DNA from 2 places in the Paenibacillus sp. FSL F4-0097 genome. Region 1 is predicted to be linked to the other one. Evidence: predicted binding sites of a transcription regulator. Region 1 holds the regulator's gene; the other holds the start of a gene.
What was found. Region 1 encodes LexA, which represses DNA repair genes until DNA is damaged. Its sites were predicted from a motif close to CGAACATATGTTCG; they were not measured.
Positions count from the first base shown of each region.

Region 2: addB (helicase-exonuclease AddAB subunit AddB) is a predicted target of LexA. The motif match lies at 2,492-2,505, and genes of this name have one in related genera.

Region 1 covers NZ_CP151965.1:3,856,031-3,865,124, reverse strand. The annotation lists gene glnA (type I glutamate--ammonia ligase) at 20-1,348, shown strand; gene MHH86_RS17330 (hypothetical protein) at 2,258-2,947, shown strand; gene MHH86_RS17325 (DUF5316 domain-containing protein) at 3,374-3,577, shown strand; gene MHH86_RS17320 (cupin domain-containing protein) at 3,610-4,101, shown strand; gene MHH86_RS17315 (MBL fold metallo-hydrolase) at 4,102-4,884, shown strand; gene MHH86_RS17310 (hypothetical protein) at 4,934-5,512, opposite strand; gene MHH86_RS17305 (hypothetical protein) at 5,732-6,112, opposite strand; gene MHH86_RS17300 (L,D-transpeptidase) at 6,265-6,603, opposite strand; gene lexA (transcriptional repressor LexA) at 6,781-7,407, opposite strand; gene MHH86_RS17290 (LysM peptidoglycan-binding domain-containing protein) at 7,659-8,072, shown strand; gene MHH86_RS17285 (DUF896 domain-containing protein) at 8,182-8,391, shown strand; gene MHH86_RS17280 (hypothetical protein) at 8,441-8,962, shown strand; gene MHH86_RS17275 (HAD family hydrolase) at 8,997-9,094, shown strand, end outside.
Region 2 covers NZ_CP151965.1:5,236,069-5,245,162, reverse strand. The annotation lists gene MHH86_RS23560 (Na/Pi symporter) at 1-374, opposite strand, end outside; gene MHH86_RS23555 (class I SAM-dependent rRNA methyltransferase) at 474-1,898, shown strand; gene addB (helicase-exonuclease AddAB subunit AddB) at 2,637-6,149, shown strand; gene addA (helicase-exonuclease AddAB subunit AddA) at 6,152-9,094, shown strand, end outside.

The sequences.
Region 1 (9,094 bases):
TTGAAAGGGAGAGGATCACGTGAGCTTTTCTAAAGAGGATATTTTACGCATTGCCAAGGAAGAGAATGTTCGTTTCATTCGTCTGCAATTTACAGATCTGTTAGGTACTATCAAGAATGTAGAGATTCCGGTTAGCCAATTGGAAAAAGCACTCGACAACAAAATGATGTTTGATGGTTCCTCCATTGAAGGTTATGTACGGATTGAAGAATCCGATATGTATCTCTTCCCAGATCTTGATACTTGGGTAATCTTCCCTTGGGTGACTGATAGCCGTGTTGCACGTCTGATTTGTGACGTGTATATGCCTGATGGTACTCCATTTGCTGGAGACCCACGTGGTATCCTGAAGCGTTGTCTGAAGGAAGCCGAAGAAATGGGCTTTACAGCGATGAATGTTGGACCTGAACCTGAATTCTTCTTGTTCAAAACAGACGAAAGAGGTAACCCAACTACAGAATTGAACGACCAAGGTGGTTATTTCGACTTAGCTCCTACGGACTTAGGAGAAAACTGCCGTCGTGAAATCGTATTGACCCTTGAAGAAATGGGCTTTGAAATCGAAGCATCCCACCATGAAGTGGCTTCCGGCCAGCATGAAATTGATTTCAAATATGCTGACGCGATCACTTCTGCTGACCAAATTCAAACCTTTAAGCTCGTTGTGAAGACGGTTGCCCGTCAACACGGCTTGCATGCAACTTTTATGCCTAAACCTTTGTTTGGTATTAACGGATCGGGTATGCACGCTCACCAATCCTTGTTTAATGGCAAAGAAAACATGTTCTACGATGAAAGTGACAAGCTAGGTCTGAGCAAAACTGCACGTTACTATATGGCTGGTATTTTGAAGCACGCTCGTGCTTTTGCAGCGATTACTAACCCAACAGTGAACTCTTACAAACGCCTTGTTCCTGGTTATGAAGCACCTTGTTACGTAGCTTGGTCTGCAAGTAACCGTAGCCCGATGATTCGTATCCCGGCTTCGAGAGGGCTTAGCACACGTGTTGAAGTTCGTAATCCGGACCCGGCAGCTAACCCATACCTCGCACTTGCTGTTATGTTGAAAGCAGGGCTAGACGGAATTAAGCGTAAGCTTGATCTTCCAGCCCCAATTGACCGTAACATCTATGTGATGTCTGAGGAAGAGCGTATTGAAGAAGGCATCCCGAGCTTGCCATCCGATTTGAAAGAAGCGCTAAGCGAAATGATCCGCAGCCATGTAATTACCGAAGCTCTCGGCGAACATGCGCTGGCTCACTTCTACGAGCTGAAAGAAATCGAATGGGATATCTATCGTACTCAGGTTCACGAGTGGGAAAGAAACCAATACATGACTTTGTACTAGAACCTTTAAACCCTTGACACCTTTGGTGTTGAGGGTTTTTTTGTTTGGGCAAAATAGTGGTTTTGTAACCATCAATGATATGTCTACGAAAAATGCCCGCGAAATGCCCACAAATAGCTGAGGTTAAGGTTATTCGAGGATGTTTTACAGGTGAATATCAAAATTGGCATATTGTTGATTAACAATTTTAACGTGTAAGAAGCTGTTCATTTATCATAAATAATGGGATATGATGGGATATAGAAGAATTAAATGCAGAGACGGAGGAGTGAATTTGGATATAGTTTGGTCAAACTTAATATTAACTTTGATAATTTTCGGGATATTAGTGGTTTTGATTTTTAAAGGTATTAGTTTATTAGTAAGAAGTTATAAATCAAAAAAATAACTCTATAGACGATTATACATAGTCATGGTCAGTCATTGGTTATATTCCCGCATCGTGACTATAAAAGAATTTATCAAAGAGTATTGACACAAGACCTGAGTTACAGACCATTAAGAATGGCGATTTACAGACCCCCCCCGCGGTTGGCTGTGAGTCGCTATTTTATTATTTTTGTATATTCTAAAAGTGTTAAAGTAAAAGTGATTGTAAATTTTTTTTCACTTTAATTGTTTTATCGTCTACCTTGCTCTTGCTCAGTCCAATTAACCTTATGAAACCGAGAAGAACTAAGATCTCATGGGTCACTTTATGGAATCTGGTGGCATTAATTAAGATAGTTGGTGCCCGAATCGTCCGGGAACAATTTGAATTTCGAGCACAACTCCATAGCTGTAAATAAGAACGAGTCGATTGTTTGAAATTTTTCAATCCGTAGCAATAAAATTGAGAAAAGGTTTGAAGAATAAGAGGACACGTCACTCATGTGGGTAATAACTAATATAGTAATAAGGAGGTGCGTAATGAAAAAAATATTATTAACTACAGTTACTAGTATTCTTCTGTCTTCCTCAATTCTCGGTGCATGTAGTAACAATAAAACAACAGACGAGGCAAAACCTACAGCGTCAAGTGCAGCGACAATGCCAGTTGTTGAAGCTACAAGCACTCCTGAACCTTCTGCTACTCCTTCTATGGAGGCGCAGGAGTCCGCCAGTCCGGAGGCCACTGATCCTCTAACATCCGATCGGCCAAAGACCAAAGCATTTGGTGAACAGGAGGGAGGGGTCTCAGGGCAAGAAGGTACACTTGGGAAAGGTGATGGATATTCCCTGTATGTTTTTCAGGGTTTCACACTAGACTCACAGTCTGGTCGTTTATCATTAACTGAGGATCCAACCTATTATGCCGAAATTAAACACTTACCTGCCGATTACGATCTCACAGCTTTGAAGCAGCAGGGACAAACCGAGCTTTCTGCAATTGGCAAAGCCAACGACCATAGCGGGGAACTAATTGAACATCCTCTAGGTTTTGCTGAACTATATCTGCAGGCAACCGGTGATAAAGGGATAGAAGATTATATGGTCTGGAAGAATCAGGCGGGGGAAGCTTTTCTTTTTCGGATACACAATCCTAAGGGGGATTCGTCGAATAAGTTTGCACCTTGGGTGATGGTTTCACTGGCAACACTTGAACTTGAAAGGAATTAAGTGTGATCAGAGCCGAAGGAGTTGTGCGGAGTAGAAGGGGTGTGCCATAACCATAATCAAAAAAATGGTTGTTGGCACACTTCTTCTTCTTTTTGGTACCTTACTTCATTCGAACGCCAATTTTCGTTTGCTGAGGTTGCAAATTTCGCGTATGAGCCTGCTATAGGATCCAGCAGACCTTATACGAAGCTTTACCCTACATTTGGGATAATAAAGGACTCCATAGTCGCAATTGGCAATAAAAAGACCTAATATGAGCTTCTTTTTTAGGAATAACGTCACTGGAGTCCGAAACCATGCTCCAAAGGCTGAAAATTAGCAAATAGCGTCATCTGGGTCCGAAAGTCAGGGCACGTAGTAGAGGGATTTAATGTTAAAATATCTTATATATAGATAACTAATTCTTTCCTGGGAAGGAGTAAGTTCATGCAAATTTTTATTTACATAGGATTGGGCTTCTTTATAATTTCAGGTATATGTGTTGGAGCCTTCACGACAGGTACACAACAAAGAGGTAACTTTTATTCGGAATCTAAGCAAGACCGTAAAGCTAAAAAAAAAGTAGCGAATTGGTCCGCTTTAGGTGGTCTTATTTCATTAGCTGTAGCTGGGATTCTTTATTTGTTGTAAATGAACGCACAACATAAGGAGGAGTGTTGCAGATGGTGAAGATTTTTAATGAAAATACGGTCTCTTTTACACAAAAACAGTCCCCGATCCCAGAGTTTGCTTGGCATACGAGTGAAAGGTTAGCTGAAATGGTGGGCTCCAAGCATTTAGTTTTTGATATCAGATCTTTAGATCCTGATAAATATTCTTTTCCTTATCATTTTCATAGAAATGCTGAAGAAATATTTGTGATTTTAGCGGGAAAAGCGATGTTAAGAACACCCGAGGGTTTTACGGAGGTTACTGAAGGGGATGTAATATTTTTTGAAATGGGACCGGAAGGGGCGCACCAGCTTTATAATCATTCCGATGCACCATGCAGGTATCTGGATCTCCGAACGAATCAGGGAATAGATGTTTGCGAATATCCAGACTCAGGCAAAATCAACATTTTGCCCTATCAAGAAATCTATCAAGCAGATGAACAGGCGGATTATTGTAAGGGAGAAGAGCATGTAAGGGAAAAATGGAATGGGGGAGTGTAATTGATTAAAGATCGTTGGTTTACAGTAACTGAAATTGATCCGACCACCTATGCAATCAGTGAATATGGACATTGGGAAAAGGTGCATTCTTTTTTACTCTTGGGGCAAAAACAAGCCGCGTTAATTGATACGGGATTAGGTATTGATAATATAAAAAGAATAACGGACCAGTTAACGGATTTACCTATCGCTGTCATAACTACGCATGTGCATGCAGATCATATTGGCAGTCATGGGCAATTCGAGACAATCTATGTTCATAAAGCGGATGAGGATTGGCTGATTAACGGAATAAAAGGCTTGTCCCTTGCCCAGATTCGAAAAGATATGAGCCGGGACATCACCCTTCCTGTTCCTGAAACCTTTGATCCTAACACCTACATACCTTTTCAAGGGAAACCAACAGCTCTTTTACAAGAAGGGGATGTGCTCGACATAGGCGGGCGCAAAATAGAAATTTACCACACACCAGGTCATTCGCCAGGTCATATCAGCCTTTTTGATCATGCCAACGGATATCTGTTTACAGGTGATTTATTGTATGACGTTACGCCAATCTATGCCTTTTACCCTTCGACTAGTCCGGTTGATTTAGTGGCATCCTTAGAGAAGATTACAGAAATTCCAGGGGTTACCCAAGTATATGGCTCTCATAATACACTGGGTTTAGATCCATCTATTTTACAAGAGGTCAAAAAGGCAGTTCGTGAGTTACGTGAGCAAAAGGTAGTGGCACATGGTACGGGTATTCACCAGTTTGATGGGTTTAGTGTGCAATTTTAGGTTCTTTCTATTTCGAAATCAAATGAGAGGTATGGCGATAACAACTTAATTATTCAGATACGATTGACCTGAAGAGTGCATGCAATTGTTGTACTTGGGAGTAAGCTTCCTTGTACTGGTTGTCGGATTGTTGAATAGGCAATAAACCCGGCAAGAAGGAAATACAATACACAGGCGTTTCTTTGCTGTTCATATATAATTTAAGCGTGAGTTCTTCTATCACATTAGCTTCTTCATCAGCTTCCTTAAGGACGTTAATATCTGCACTAGTTGCAGTTGTTTTGCTGTTTTGTTGTCTTTTGGAGACTTTTGAAAGGGTAAGTGCGTTAACCACAATCTCGGATCCCATTACATTATCGAAAGAGTATAGCTTTGCTACTGCTTTTTTGTTGCTCTTCGGATTTCTGGTGCCTATTGCTAATTTTTTATTAGGTTCGTTAAGTGCGATCAAGTGAGATTGATTGGGGGGAATGAATGTTTTGGTGAAAATGATGTTAAAGGATGCAGCCGCATTAACTAGCATAGAAATATCAGATGAAGTGGATAGCGTTTTCAATTTTATAATGGCGGCACTTAGAATTAAAACAACTCCTAAAATAGCAAATAAGTACACTAAGATAATCAGCATATAATCACCTCCCAGTTATCTCATTAGACTCAAATTGTTGCTTATTGAAAGATATGCCTGAATGATCCCCACTAGTATCTTTTAAAAGGGAAATTCGTGGAATTATAGGATCGGCTTCGGAATTAGCCCAAAAAAAGCACCCGGAGAAACCTGCCGATTCTGCAAATGGCGCAAAATTGGGGGTTGCTGCAAGGGTGCTTTTTAAGGTAAGTATATAACCTATAGAAAATTGAAGGCAGTGATATGATCGGTATAAACAATCAGCTGTTTGTACTCGATCGGAGTCCCATAACTAGCATAAGGTCTTACAGTAACGTCATTGAGGACAACAAAGTTATAGCTGAAATTTTTATCAGGGTGTTCTGCTCCCAAATAAGATATGTATTCGTCTACTATTACATCATCCATCAAAGATTTTAAATCAAATACATCCTCTTTGTTGGAGACGGCTGGAGAGACGATTCCCTGAATGCTGCCAAAAGAGGTGAGCAAATTCACTTTTTTTCCACTAGCTTGTTCATCATTTAAAAGTAAACCGGACAGCTTACCCAGTGCATCGACTTTAAAATCGACGAGGGTTCTAATTTTTGAGTTATTCAAAACTAAACACATCCTTTTCAATTTGCAATCCTGTTAACAATATTCGACATATAATCACCAAACTCCTAGTATGCTAATGAAAAAATACTTACTTATGTAATGACCCCCATTCTGTATATGGTGATTTGGGGGTTGTGAGGTCCTCAGCGAATTCAATTCCTTATCGTTACTCGTGTTCCTATAGGGACGATAGCTGCGAGTGTTAACACATCCTCGTTGTACATCCGGATACAGCCGTGGGATACCTCTTTCCCAATGGAGGAAGGATCATTCGTTCCATGAATCCCGTAGTGTGGTTTAGACAGTCCCATCCAAAAGGCACCAAAGGGACCACCTGGATTGGGTTGTTTGTTAATAATCGTGAATTCTCCCACTGGGGATTGGGTTAACATCTTACCAATGCCGACAGGGAAACCTCTAATCACAATATCATTGTCCAGAAGATATAACATTCTTTGGGTCAGATCTACAATAATTCGGTAATTTGGCATTATGCACAACACTCCTTTCTAATTAGGATATGAGCAGAACGCCTAAACGGTTATTCATAGAAAATGCCCATTTTAGCGAACGAGAACAAATGTTCGTTAGTGGTTGAGAAAGCAAAATACACAGAAAAAAGGCTGTTCCGCATTTGCGGAACAGCCTTTTATGGTAGGAGTGCATACTTAGTGGATATCTCGAAACAATCCGATGACTCTTCCGAGAATAGTTACGCGATTAAGGCGAAGAGGCTCATAAGCTGGATTCTCCGGCTGAAGCCGTATATGATCACGTTCCTTGTAAAAGGTCTTAACGGTTGCTTCATCTTCTTCAGTCATGGCTACAACGATATCTCCGTTGTCCGCTGTTTGTTGTTGGCGAACAATTACATAATCACCATTCATAATGCCAGCATCCACCATACTATCACCCATAACTGACAGCATAAATACTTTGTTGTCACCTACATAGTGAGTAGGAAGTGGGAAGTAATCCTCGATATTCTCTGTAGCAGTGATAGGTACCCCGGCGGTAACTTTACCTACGACAGGAATCCGTGAGATGGTCTGGGCGAATTGGTGAACATTCTCTGAATCCTCTTGGCCTAGTAATTCTATTGCACGTGGCTTCGTTGGATCTCGACGAATAAGTCCCTTCTTCTCAAGCCGGTCCAAATGACCGTGAACTGTGGAGCTGGAAGCAAGGCCAACAGCTTCTCCAATTTCCCGGACGGAAGGTGGATAACCCTTGCTGCGGACTTCGCTTCGTATAAATTCCAGGATCGCCAGCTGGCGACTTGAAATCTTTGACATTGGAATCAACCCCATATAGTAATGTTTGGGAAAATTATAACATAGAACTACCGTTCGCACAAACATAAGTTCTAACTATTATAAATATTAATCTGCTAGAGTTAAAAAATGGTAGACGAATGATAATAAAATGTACCACTTGAGTCTCTCAAAAAAAAGAGAACAATTGTTCTGAAATAGTATTGAACAAAACACATGTTCGTGTTATTATGAATTCGAAAGTAAGAACAAGTGTTTGGAGGATGATAATTATGCTAAAATACAGTACATACCGCAGCATCTACGATAAGGCCCCAGTGGTTGAATCTTTAGGACATAATGACGTTGCCCGTAATTCCGCTAAGGTAAAAGAGATAACGGAACGTTTGCTAGGAGGGATGATTTCGTTGTTCCGTCAGGACTTCTTTATTAAGTTAATATTGATTATCGTGCTAGTATTTTCTGGCCTAACAGTAGTGGGAAATGTATTTGCAGGATCGACGACTATAATGAAGGAAGAGAAGCGGATTGTGGTTGAACGTGGAGATACACTATGGAGTATTGCCCTTAAGAATAAACCGGCTGATATGAAGACAGTTGTTTATATAGAAGGAATTAAACGTTCAAGTGGGATTAAGAGTAGTCAAATTAACGCTGGAGACATACTTACTTTACCTATTTATTAATTTTCTGAGAACATAATAGAATGACCAGTAGAGCTTGCAGGGAGTAGACCTTGACAAGCTCTTTTTCTCATGGCAGAGTTAGAATTAATTTATAGGGGGAGGGAAAGTATTGAATATTGATGAGTTGGTCGCGCGAATTAACGAATTGGCACGCAAACAGAAGAGCGTAGGCCTTAATCAAGAGGAAGTGGCGGAACGCGCCAAGCTTCGTGAAATTTACCTGGGGAATATCCGCAATAACTTCCGAGCACAATTAAATACTATTGAAGTAGTAGATAACGATGAGCATGAACAAGGTAACAAGGGGCTTAAACATTAGCTCGCTGTTCCTTTTCATAGATATTTCAGGATGACTAGGGGGAACGCACATGGCCCGTTCTTGGGAAAGAATGGTTCAACGCAACACACAGCAAATCAACAAGCAAAGAAAGAAACAAGGTAAGGATACGATTTATGCCTCTAAATCTCCTACCCAGAATGCCGAAGTCTTTAAAGGTCGCAACATTGCATTTCCGGTAGTGTTAGTGATACTTGGCACTATGTTTTGGGTAGTTGGTTCTATTGATCAGGCCAAAGGAAATGGCATGCTGGCTAATTGGTTGGGAGTAGTACTGTACTATTTGCTGGCAGCGCTATTGTTCTTCCGTCGTCCGTACTTGAAGGTGGAAAAAGCAAGACTGTCTACTATTAAATTCAATCGCGAACGCGGGCTTCCAGCTGCAGATATTGAGAAAATCACCCTTTCGCGTGGAGCTGTAGTCATTAAGCACAAAGGGAAACGTACGAAATGGATTTTCACAAGACTTATGAATCGCTATGATACTAATGCGATGAGTACACGATTAGAAGCATTTGCTAAAGCTCACAACATTGAAGTAGTTCACGAATAGAACTAGACCAGTTAAAGGGAGAGGGAGACCTGTAATGCCAATTTCTGCTGTACTATTTGACCTTGATGATACATTGCTGTGGGATGATCGGAGCGTCGAAGAAGCATTTCGTTCTGCTTGTGAAGCCGCCGG
Region 2 (9,094 bases), 1.4 Mb from region 1:
ACTGCCGCTGCCCACAGACTGAGCGAGGCTGCCAGCAAGGGCGTGGCCATGGTATTGATCTGAAGTCCGATCAATTCTGTAGTTAATGTGGTGCCGATGTTGCTGCCCAAGATAATGCCAAGTGTGCGGGCATAGGTGAGCAGGCCGGCATTGACCATGCCGATAGTCAACACCGTTACAGCAGTACTGCTCTGGAGTAAGGCGGACAACAGGCTGCTGGCAATCATTCCTTTAATAGGTGTTGAGGTAGCTCTATTTAGACTTGTAGTTAATAGAGGGCCTGCTAGCTTGGACAACGCCGTTTCCATCAGCTTCATGCCGGCTAGAAAGATAACAAGACCATATATGATAGGGAACAGCAAATCACTGAACATAGGGCATACTCCTTTGGACGAGGGTTGTACACCAATATATGAATGTATTGCATGGGACATGTATAAAAACATTTTTAGAAAAACAGGGAGTTGAAGTCATTGCCATCGGTTATTTTAGAACGCAATCGCAAAAAAAGACTGGAACAGGGCCATCCATGGGTCTATGCAGGTGAAGTCGCATCGGTAGAAGGAAATCCGGAAGCGGGGGGATTAGTAGATGTCCTTAATCATCAGGGCCGATTTTTGGCCGTGGGATATTACAATCCAGCGTCACAGATTCGGGTAAGAATTGTATCACAGGGACCCCTTGCGATCATGGATACAGCCTTTTTTGCAGAACGTTTTGCGAATTGTCTGCAACACAGAAATCGGTTCCTTCCGGGTGCGGATGCTTATCGCTTGGTTTATGGTGAAGCGGACTTTTTGCCGGGGCTTATTGTAGATCGATTCGGAGATATTTTGGTTGTGCAGCTGCTTACGCTCGGAATGGACAAGCGGCGTGCAGAAATCGTCGAAGCATTGGTGCAGGTTATGGCACCGCGCGGAATCTATGAGCGCAGTGATGTTAGTGTGCGCGAGCTTGAAGGTATGGAGCAGACAACGGGTTTGCTGTATGGGGGGTGTCCACGGCATGTAACTGTGAGTGAGAATGGCCTGAAGCTGGTCGTTGATATTGAAGAAGGCCAGAAGACTGGCTACTTCTTTGACCAACGTGAGAATAGAGCTTCTATTGCTCCGCTCATGAAAGGCTGGGGGGGACGAAGCGGCATTACGCTGCAGGAAATCGAAACTGAGGAGGGTTCGCTACAGACCTTGCCAGTTAATAAGAGCGGTAAACATGTAACGTTCCCTTATTGGGACGGTGCGACAGTGCTGGAATGCTTCTCACATACGGGCAGCTTCACGCTGCATGCCTGCAAGTATGGCGCGAAAAAAGTAACCTGCCTCGATGTTTCAGCGCATGCCATTGAGAGTGCCAAAGTGAATGTGGAGCTGAACGGCTTTAGCGATCGTGTTGAATTCGTAGTGGATGATGCTTTTGCATATTTACGGAATCAGGTTAAAGGACTAGAGGAACGTTCTGAACGGGCGACAGTTGCAAGTGGAACAGAGACGGCAGCAACTGCTACAAATCCTAAATCCGGAGGCAAAACAGCCAAAACCGACACATCCAAGCCGATGACGGCAGGTGGAGGAAGAACTTGGGATGTAGTCATCCTGGACCCTCCGGCGTTTGCCAAAACCAAAAGTGCAGTAGCTGGCGCTTGCCGTGGTTACAAGGATATCAATCTGCACGGGATGAAGCTGGTGAACGAAGGCGGCTATTTGGTTACCGCAAGCTGTTCTTACCATATGCAGCCAGATCTGTTCCTCGAAACGATTGCCGATGCAGCTAAAGATGCTGGCAAGGTGTTGAGACTTGTGGAATGGCGGGCCGCAGGCAAAGACCACCCACAAATACTTGGCGTTAATGAAGGACACTATCTGAAGTTTGCGATTTTTGAAGTGCGGAGTAAAAAATAAGCCTGAAGGTCAAAAAGGTTTACATTGCCAAGTAACAAATAGGATAAAAGGGCTGGACGTAGGGTGGCCGTGAGTCGACTGTAAGGCAAGTAGTTGCCAACGGACTCAGATGACTCTATTTAGCGTAAACAGCCTATTATTGAATTCTTACGGACCCCAAAGGCGCTATTGCTCTTAAAACACCCGTAATGCAACACATTTTCGAAGAATAGCGTCAATGGGGTCCGAAAAGTTGCCAAAACAGCACTGAATCCACGAATAACGGCTCCTGGGTCTGTAAGTAATTAATGAAACAAGCCTAGCCGAAAATGTGCAATTTGAACGCAGAATACCGAATGCCGAATGCCGAATGCCGAACGCTGGACGCTGGACGCTGGACGCTGAATGCCGAACGCTGGATGCTGAACGCTGAACACCGAACAGTCTAACATTGACCCTATGCTCCGACATTGGCAGCTCTAATCTAACGTTGCACATCTGGCATTAAAAACAAACTAAACACTCTAAAAAGCAAGCCGCCAAAATCCGGAGGTTTGCTTTTTTTTATTTGTACTCGTAGCTGTTATCCTTTGTAAAACATTAGAAAATACTAGCAAACACATGTTCCGATTAGTGTGGTTATGATATACTGAAGGGACGAGGAATCACTGAACTTTTTTAATTGGAGTGTAATCAATAGGTGGATATTTCACCTTGTAATTTATATATTTTCTCCGTTACGGAAGGAGTCTATCATTTATGTCGGTAACCTTTTTACTAGGCCGCTCGGGCAGTGGCAAGACAACAAAAATATGGGAATCTATCTCTTCTTCCTTAGAGAAGGAACCGCTTGGTGCGCCGATTATTATTCTTGTGCCAGAGCAAGGTTCTTTTGGAGCAGAACGGGGGCTTTTGACCGTAGGGAATGTGAAGGGAAGCCTTCGGGCGCAGACACTGAGTTTTTCGCGGCTTGCCTATCGTGTGAAGCAGGAAACTGGTGGCAGTGCAAGTCTGCCAATCAGTGATGAAGGTAAGAAAATGTTAATTTACAAAATCATCAGTCGTCGCAAAGAGGAACTGAAATTGTTCGGTGCCTCAGCAGACAGACCGGGTTTTGTGGAACGTCTGAACCAACTGCACACGGAGATGAAGCGTTGCTGTTTGGGTTCCACTGATTTAGAAGAGCAGTTGTCCGCTATGCGAGGAGCTATTGCAAGAAGTCCTATTCTTGAGGGTAAGCTGGATGATTTGCAGCTGGTATTCAGCGATTTAGAGAAGGAAATGTCACGTCTCTATATCGATGAAGAGGATCGTTTAGCAGAACTGGCTGAGCATATTCCTGATTCCTCCTACATTCGCGGGGCGGAGATTTGGGTAGATGGATTCCATGGATTTACTCCGCAGGAATTCGTAGTGCTTCGAGAATTGATGCAGCAAGCTTCGAAGCTGACCGTTTCGCTTACAATTGATCGTCCTTACCCATATGGAGATCAGTTGAATGAGCTTGAATTGTTTCACCCCACTGCGGTTACTTACATTAAACTGCGTGGAATAGCTGAAGAGCTGGGCATTGATGTGTGGGACGAGCTGCTGGAGCCAACGGTTCTTCCGCGTTTTGAAGAAAGTCCAGTACTTGCTCACCTTGAACGGGGATATGATCGCCGGAAGGCCTGGATAGGTGCGGATGAACTGGCAAGAGAGGCTATATCCATAGGCGCCGCAGTTTCGCACAGAGCAGAGGTTGAGGGAGCACTGCGCGAAATGACTAGACTGGCGCGTGATGAAGGTGCAAAATATGGCGAAATGGCTGTATTGATGCGCAATATTGGCGATTACGAGCAGCTGATCCAACCGTTGTTCCAAGATTACGGAGTGCCATTTTTTCTGGACCAGAAGGTAAATGAGCTGCATCATCCGCTAGTGGAATTTATACGTTCCGCGCTGGATGTAGTGCGTCGTCGCTGGCGTTACGAGGATGTATTCCGTTGCGTAAAGACGGAGCTTTTGCTTCCGCTAGACGGTAGTATTACACGTGAGGATATGGATGCTTTAGAAAACTATGTGCTGGCTTGTGGGATTCAAGGGTATCGCTGGACGGATGGCCGCTCATGGAAAGGTATTCCTAGCTTGTCGCTGGAAGGCGGCAGACAGATGGATGATGAACTGCTTGCTACTATGGAACGATGCCGTGCTAGTATAACAGGACCATTATTTGCTTTTGAGAAACGAATCCAGAAAAGCCGTAGCGGCCTTGAACTATGTACGGCAATGTACAAGCTGCTTGAAGAGACGGATGTTGCACGAAAGCTGGAGAAACTCAGTGTTAAGTCTATGGAGAAGGGCCAACCCGAGAAGGCTAGGGAACATAGCCAGTTGTGGGGTGCGGTACTTGATCTGCTAGATCAGATAGTAGAAATGATGGGCAATGAAAGACTTGAGTTTGAAGTGTTCACCGGAGTTCTAGAGACAGGACTTGCTGAGCTTAAAATGGGACTAGTTCCGCCCGCACTGGATCAAGTATTGGTCGGCAATATGGATCGGACTCGCCCAACGGGGGTTAAATACGCTTTTTTGCTTGGATTTAATGAAGGTGTTGTGCCTGCGCAGTTTAAGGAAGATGGAATTCTCTCGGAAGGTGAACGCTCCGTACTAGAGAATGCTGGAATGGAGCTTGCTCCCGGCGCTTCTCGTAAACTGCTGGACGAGCGGTTTCTGATCTATAATGCGCTAACGACAGGAAGCCGAAAGCTCTGGATTAGCTACGCTACAGCAGATGATGAGGGCAAAGCTCTCCTTCCCTCTGAGGTTATCCGGCATTTGCATAGAATGTTCCCAAGGGTTCAAGAGCATAGCTTGTCAGCACTTCCCCCTGCGGGACTACCGGCAGAAGTCGGAAATTCTATTCATCTCGGTTTCATTGGTCAACCAGAACAGAGTCTTCGCGCATTGATTATGCAGCTGCGGCAGTGGCGCCAGGGGACAGAAATTCCGGAGCTATGGTGGGATGTGTATAACTGGTTTACTAAGAACGAAGATCGTAAATTTCAACTGGAACGTTTGCTAAGCTCACTGTTCTATCGTAATGAGGGAACGAAGCTAAAGCGTGGCACAAGCCTCAGATTGTATGGTGGCTCAACACTGCGGGGCAGTGTGTCCCGGATGGAGAAATTTGTTGCGTGCTCATTTTCCCATTTTGCGTCCTACGGACTAAGACTGAAGGAGCGTCAGCTATATAAGCTGCAAGCACCTGATATTGGACAGCTGTTCCATGCTGCGTTAAGTGATATGGCGATAAGACTGAAACAAGAGGGACGGGGCTGGGGCAGCTTGTCTCCGGATGAATGTCGGCGTGAGGCCAGTGAGACAGTAGAGCGGCTATCTCCGATGTTGCAGGGTGAAATCCTAATGAGCTCCAAACGTTACGGGTACATCTCCCGTAAACTTAAGAATATTGTTGGACGTGCTTCTGTGATTCTGGGCGAGCATGCCCGCCGGGGCAGCTTTGAGCCAGTAGGGCTGGAGCTGGACTTTGGACCGGATAAGGAGTTGCCGCCTTTAAGGATTACGCTGCCAAATGGCTGCGTGATGGAGGTTGTTGGCCGGATTGACCGTGTAGATATGGCCCGTGGAGAGAACGGAATTCTTCTGCGGGTAATTGATTATAAATCGAGCCAAAAGGATCTCAAGCTGCATGAGGTGTATTATGGATTATCGCTGCAAATGCTGACTTATTTGGATGTGCTGCTAACATATTCGGAGCAATGGCTGGGGCAGCCGGCACTTCCAGCCGGCACACTTTATTTCCATGTGCATGATCCGTTGTTGACCTCATCCAATGGGATGAACAAGGAACAGGCTGAGCAAGAGCTGTTGAAACGCTTCAAGATGAAAGGACTGCTTACAGCAGATCGTGAGGTTGTCTCCCTGATGGATACCACTTTAGACAAAGGGTATTCTTCTATCGTGCCTGTAGCAGTAAAAGCTGACGGCAGCTTTTATAGCAGTGCTTCAGTAGCTACACCAGAGCAGTGGGGTCATCTATTATCCTCCGTTAGAGGGACAATCTCGGATATCGGGACACGGATTACAGAAGGTGATGTGGCGATTGAGCCGTACCGAATTGGGCAGGAGACCGCCTGCACATTCTGTTCCTTTAGACCTGTCTGCCAGTTCGATGAAGCTGTGGAAGGCAACAGCTATAACAATCTGGGTAAGCCAGGGAAGGACGTTATATGGGATCTGCTGTCCCGCAAAGGAGGAACTACACCTTGAGTATGAAGGTTGAAATAGAAGCGAAACCGGAAGGAAGTATATGGAGTGATGACCAGTGGCGCGCCATTGCGGAGAGCGGTGATGACATCCTCGTTGCTGCGGCAGCAGGTTCCGGTAAGACGGCGGTGCTGGTAGAACGGATTATTCGAAAAATCAGTAAGGAAGAGAACGGCTTCAGTGTAGACAGGCTATTAGTAGCTACGTTTACCAAAGCTGCGGCTGCCGAAATGCGGCAGCGGATCAGGGAAGCCCTTGATCGGGAGCTGGAGGAGAATGGGGAGAACGACCATTTGCGCCGTCAGCTATCCCTGCTGGGCAAAGCTTCGATTACAACGTTGCACTCCTTCTGTCTGGAAGTGATCCGGCGTTATTATCAAATGATTCCGATTGATCCGGGTTTTCGCATATTAAATGAGCATGAAGCGGAGATGATGCGGCAGGAGCTGCTCGAAGAGTTGCTGGAGGAAAAGTACGGTGAAGCAGGTGCGGATGGCGAGGATAGTATATTTGTGCAGCTCGCTGATTGGTTCAGTGGTGAACGCAGTGATGATGCAGTGCATGCGCTCATACAGCGATTGCATGATTATGCCCGCAGCCATCCTTGGCCTGCGCAATGGCTCCGTGATACTGCAGCTGATTTCTCATTGCCAGACACCGAAAGTCTGGGTGGAACGCCATGGGTGCTGAGCATTCTTGAAGAAGCGAAGCTGACACTTGCGGGCGCAGCCAGTCAGCTGATTCAAGGCCGGGAGATTGCACTGCAGCCGGGCGGTCCGGCACCCTATGCTGAGAATTTAACCGCTGATCTTGAGATGGTAAATGCACTGCAGGATGCCGTAAACGAACGACCTTGGGCAGAATTATATGATATTTTCATGGAAGTATATTTTGGGAAATTAAAGGCTTGTAAGAAGGATTCGACAGATCCTGGACTGCAGGAGATGGTGAAGGAACTGCGCGACAGTGTGAAGAAGAGTATTTTAGATCTTCAGAAAGCATTGTTTGGCCGTCCGCCTGAGGTTTTTTTGAAAGAGCTGAACGAAGCGGCTCCACTGATGGCAGAGCTTGCAGAGACAGTGATAGCATTCGGTGAACGTTATAGAATTGAAAAAGCAGGAAGAGGTCTAGTCGACTTCAGTGATTTGGAGCATTATTGTCTGCAAATTCTACGCCATCCGGACTCTACGCCCGGTCATTCCCTGCCTTCTGATGCAGCTATGGAATACCGTGCTCAATTCGATGAGGTTCTGCTGGATGAGTATCAGGATACGAATAGTGTGCAAGAGGAGATTGTGCGGCTAATATCCCGTGAAACACCCGGTAACCGGTTTATGGTCGGAGATATGAAGCAAAGTATCTATCGATTCCGTCTGGCGGAGCCGGGGCTATTCCTGGATAAATACCGCAGCTTTGGCTCACACCAAATCGATGATCTATCTGAAATTACTAATGAATCATCTAGCGGTTCGGTCATCGATCTGGCCCGTAATTTTCGCAGTCGCATGGAGGTTGTAAATGCCGTCAATATGATCTTCCGGCAGATTATGAATGAGACGGTAGCGGAGATTAATTATGATGAACGCGCTGAGCTTGTTTACGGAGCGAATTTCCCAGGTGCAGCAGAGAAGGGGCCTGATATCTTTTTTGCACCGGAGTTATTATTGATTGATCGTGGTTCGGCAGCAGGGAAGTCAGAAGAGACCTCTGAAGACGGTGAGGCGCCACTTCAGGAGAGTGAAGCCATTGAGAGCGAGACGGCGCAGCTGGAAGCGCGGGCAATTGCCCGGCGTATTTCACAAATGACGGGGATGACCGGTGGATCGCCACTGCTTATCTACGATAAAGGACTCAAGATTATGCGCCCGGTTATTTACGGTGATATCGTGATCCTGCTTCGCTCGGCAAGAATCTGGACCCCTCTAATCATCGAAGAGCTTCGGATGGAAGGAATCCCTGCTTATGGTGATCTGAATAAAGGTTATTTTGAAGCTACAGAAGTGGAAATTGCACTTTCCCTCTTAAAAATAGTTGATAATCCTCAGCAGGACATTCCGCTGGCTGGCGTACTTCGTTCACCTGTGGTCGGATTAACGGAAGAAGAATTGGCTACGGTGCGTATGTGTAGTCAGGGTCCTTTTTTTCAAGCAGTACAGATGGCGGTGGATATGCAAGATGCAAAAGAGGCTGAAGAAGAGTATGACCTCTTCTCGGCTCATGTGATTGAATCCGCAAGCACCGTCGAAAATAATGTTTTACCTGATAAAGATCTGCCGCAGATCAGTCCAGAACTGAAGCGCAAGCTTAAACATTTCCTAGAACAGCTGGAAAGCTGGAGAAATGCGGCTAGACAAGGTAGTCTCAGTGAGCTGATCTGGCGTATCTATGGGGAGAGCGGCTATCTGGAATGGGTTGGAGGACTGCCTGGAGGCTCGCAGCGCCAGAACAATCTTAAAGCTTTGTATGATCGGGCTGTGCAATTTGAGAATGACACCGCAGCACGCGGATTGTTCCGTTTTCTGGTGTTCATTTCACGGCTTCGTGAGAATGGCGGAGATCTGGGTGTAGCTGGCGGTGGCGGTGAAGAAGGCAATGGCGTCAGAATCATGACCATCCATAAATCCAAAGGTCTGGAGTTCCCTGTTGTTTTTGTAGCCGGGATGGCAAAACAGTTCAATCGACAAGATTTGCATTCGCCATTTCTTATGCACAAAGAGCTTGGCTTTGGGCCACGTTTTGTGGAACGGGAAACGCGAGTTAGTTACCCAACACTTCCTTATCTGGCTATTAACCGGCGTACACGGCTTGAGTTATTAGCTGAGGAAATGCGTGTATTATATGTGGCGTTAACTCGTCCGAGAGATAAAATGATTCTAGTGGGCACCGTAAGAGATTTGCCACGCAAAATCGCTAGCTGGAGCAGCGTACAGAACCGGGATGAGCTGCTG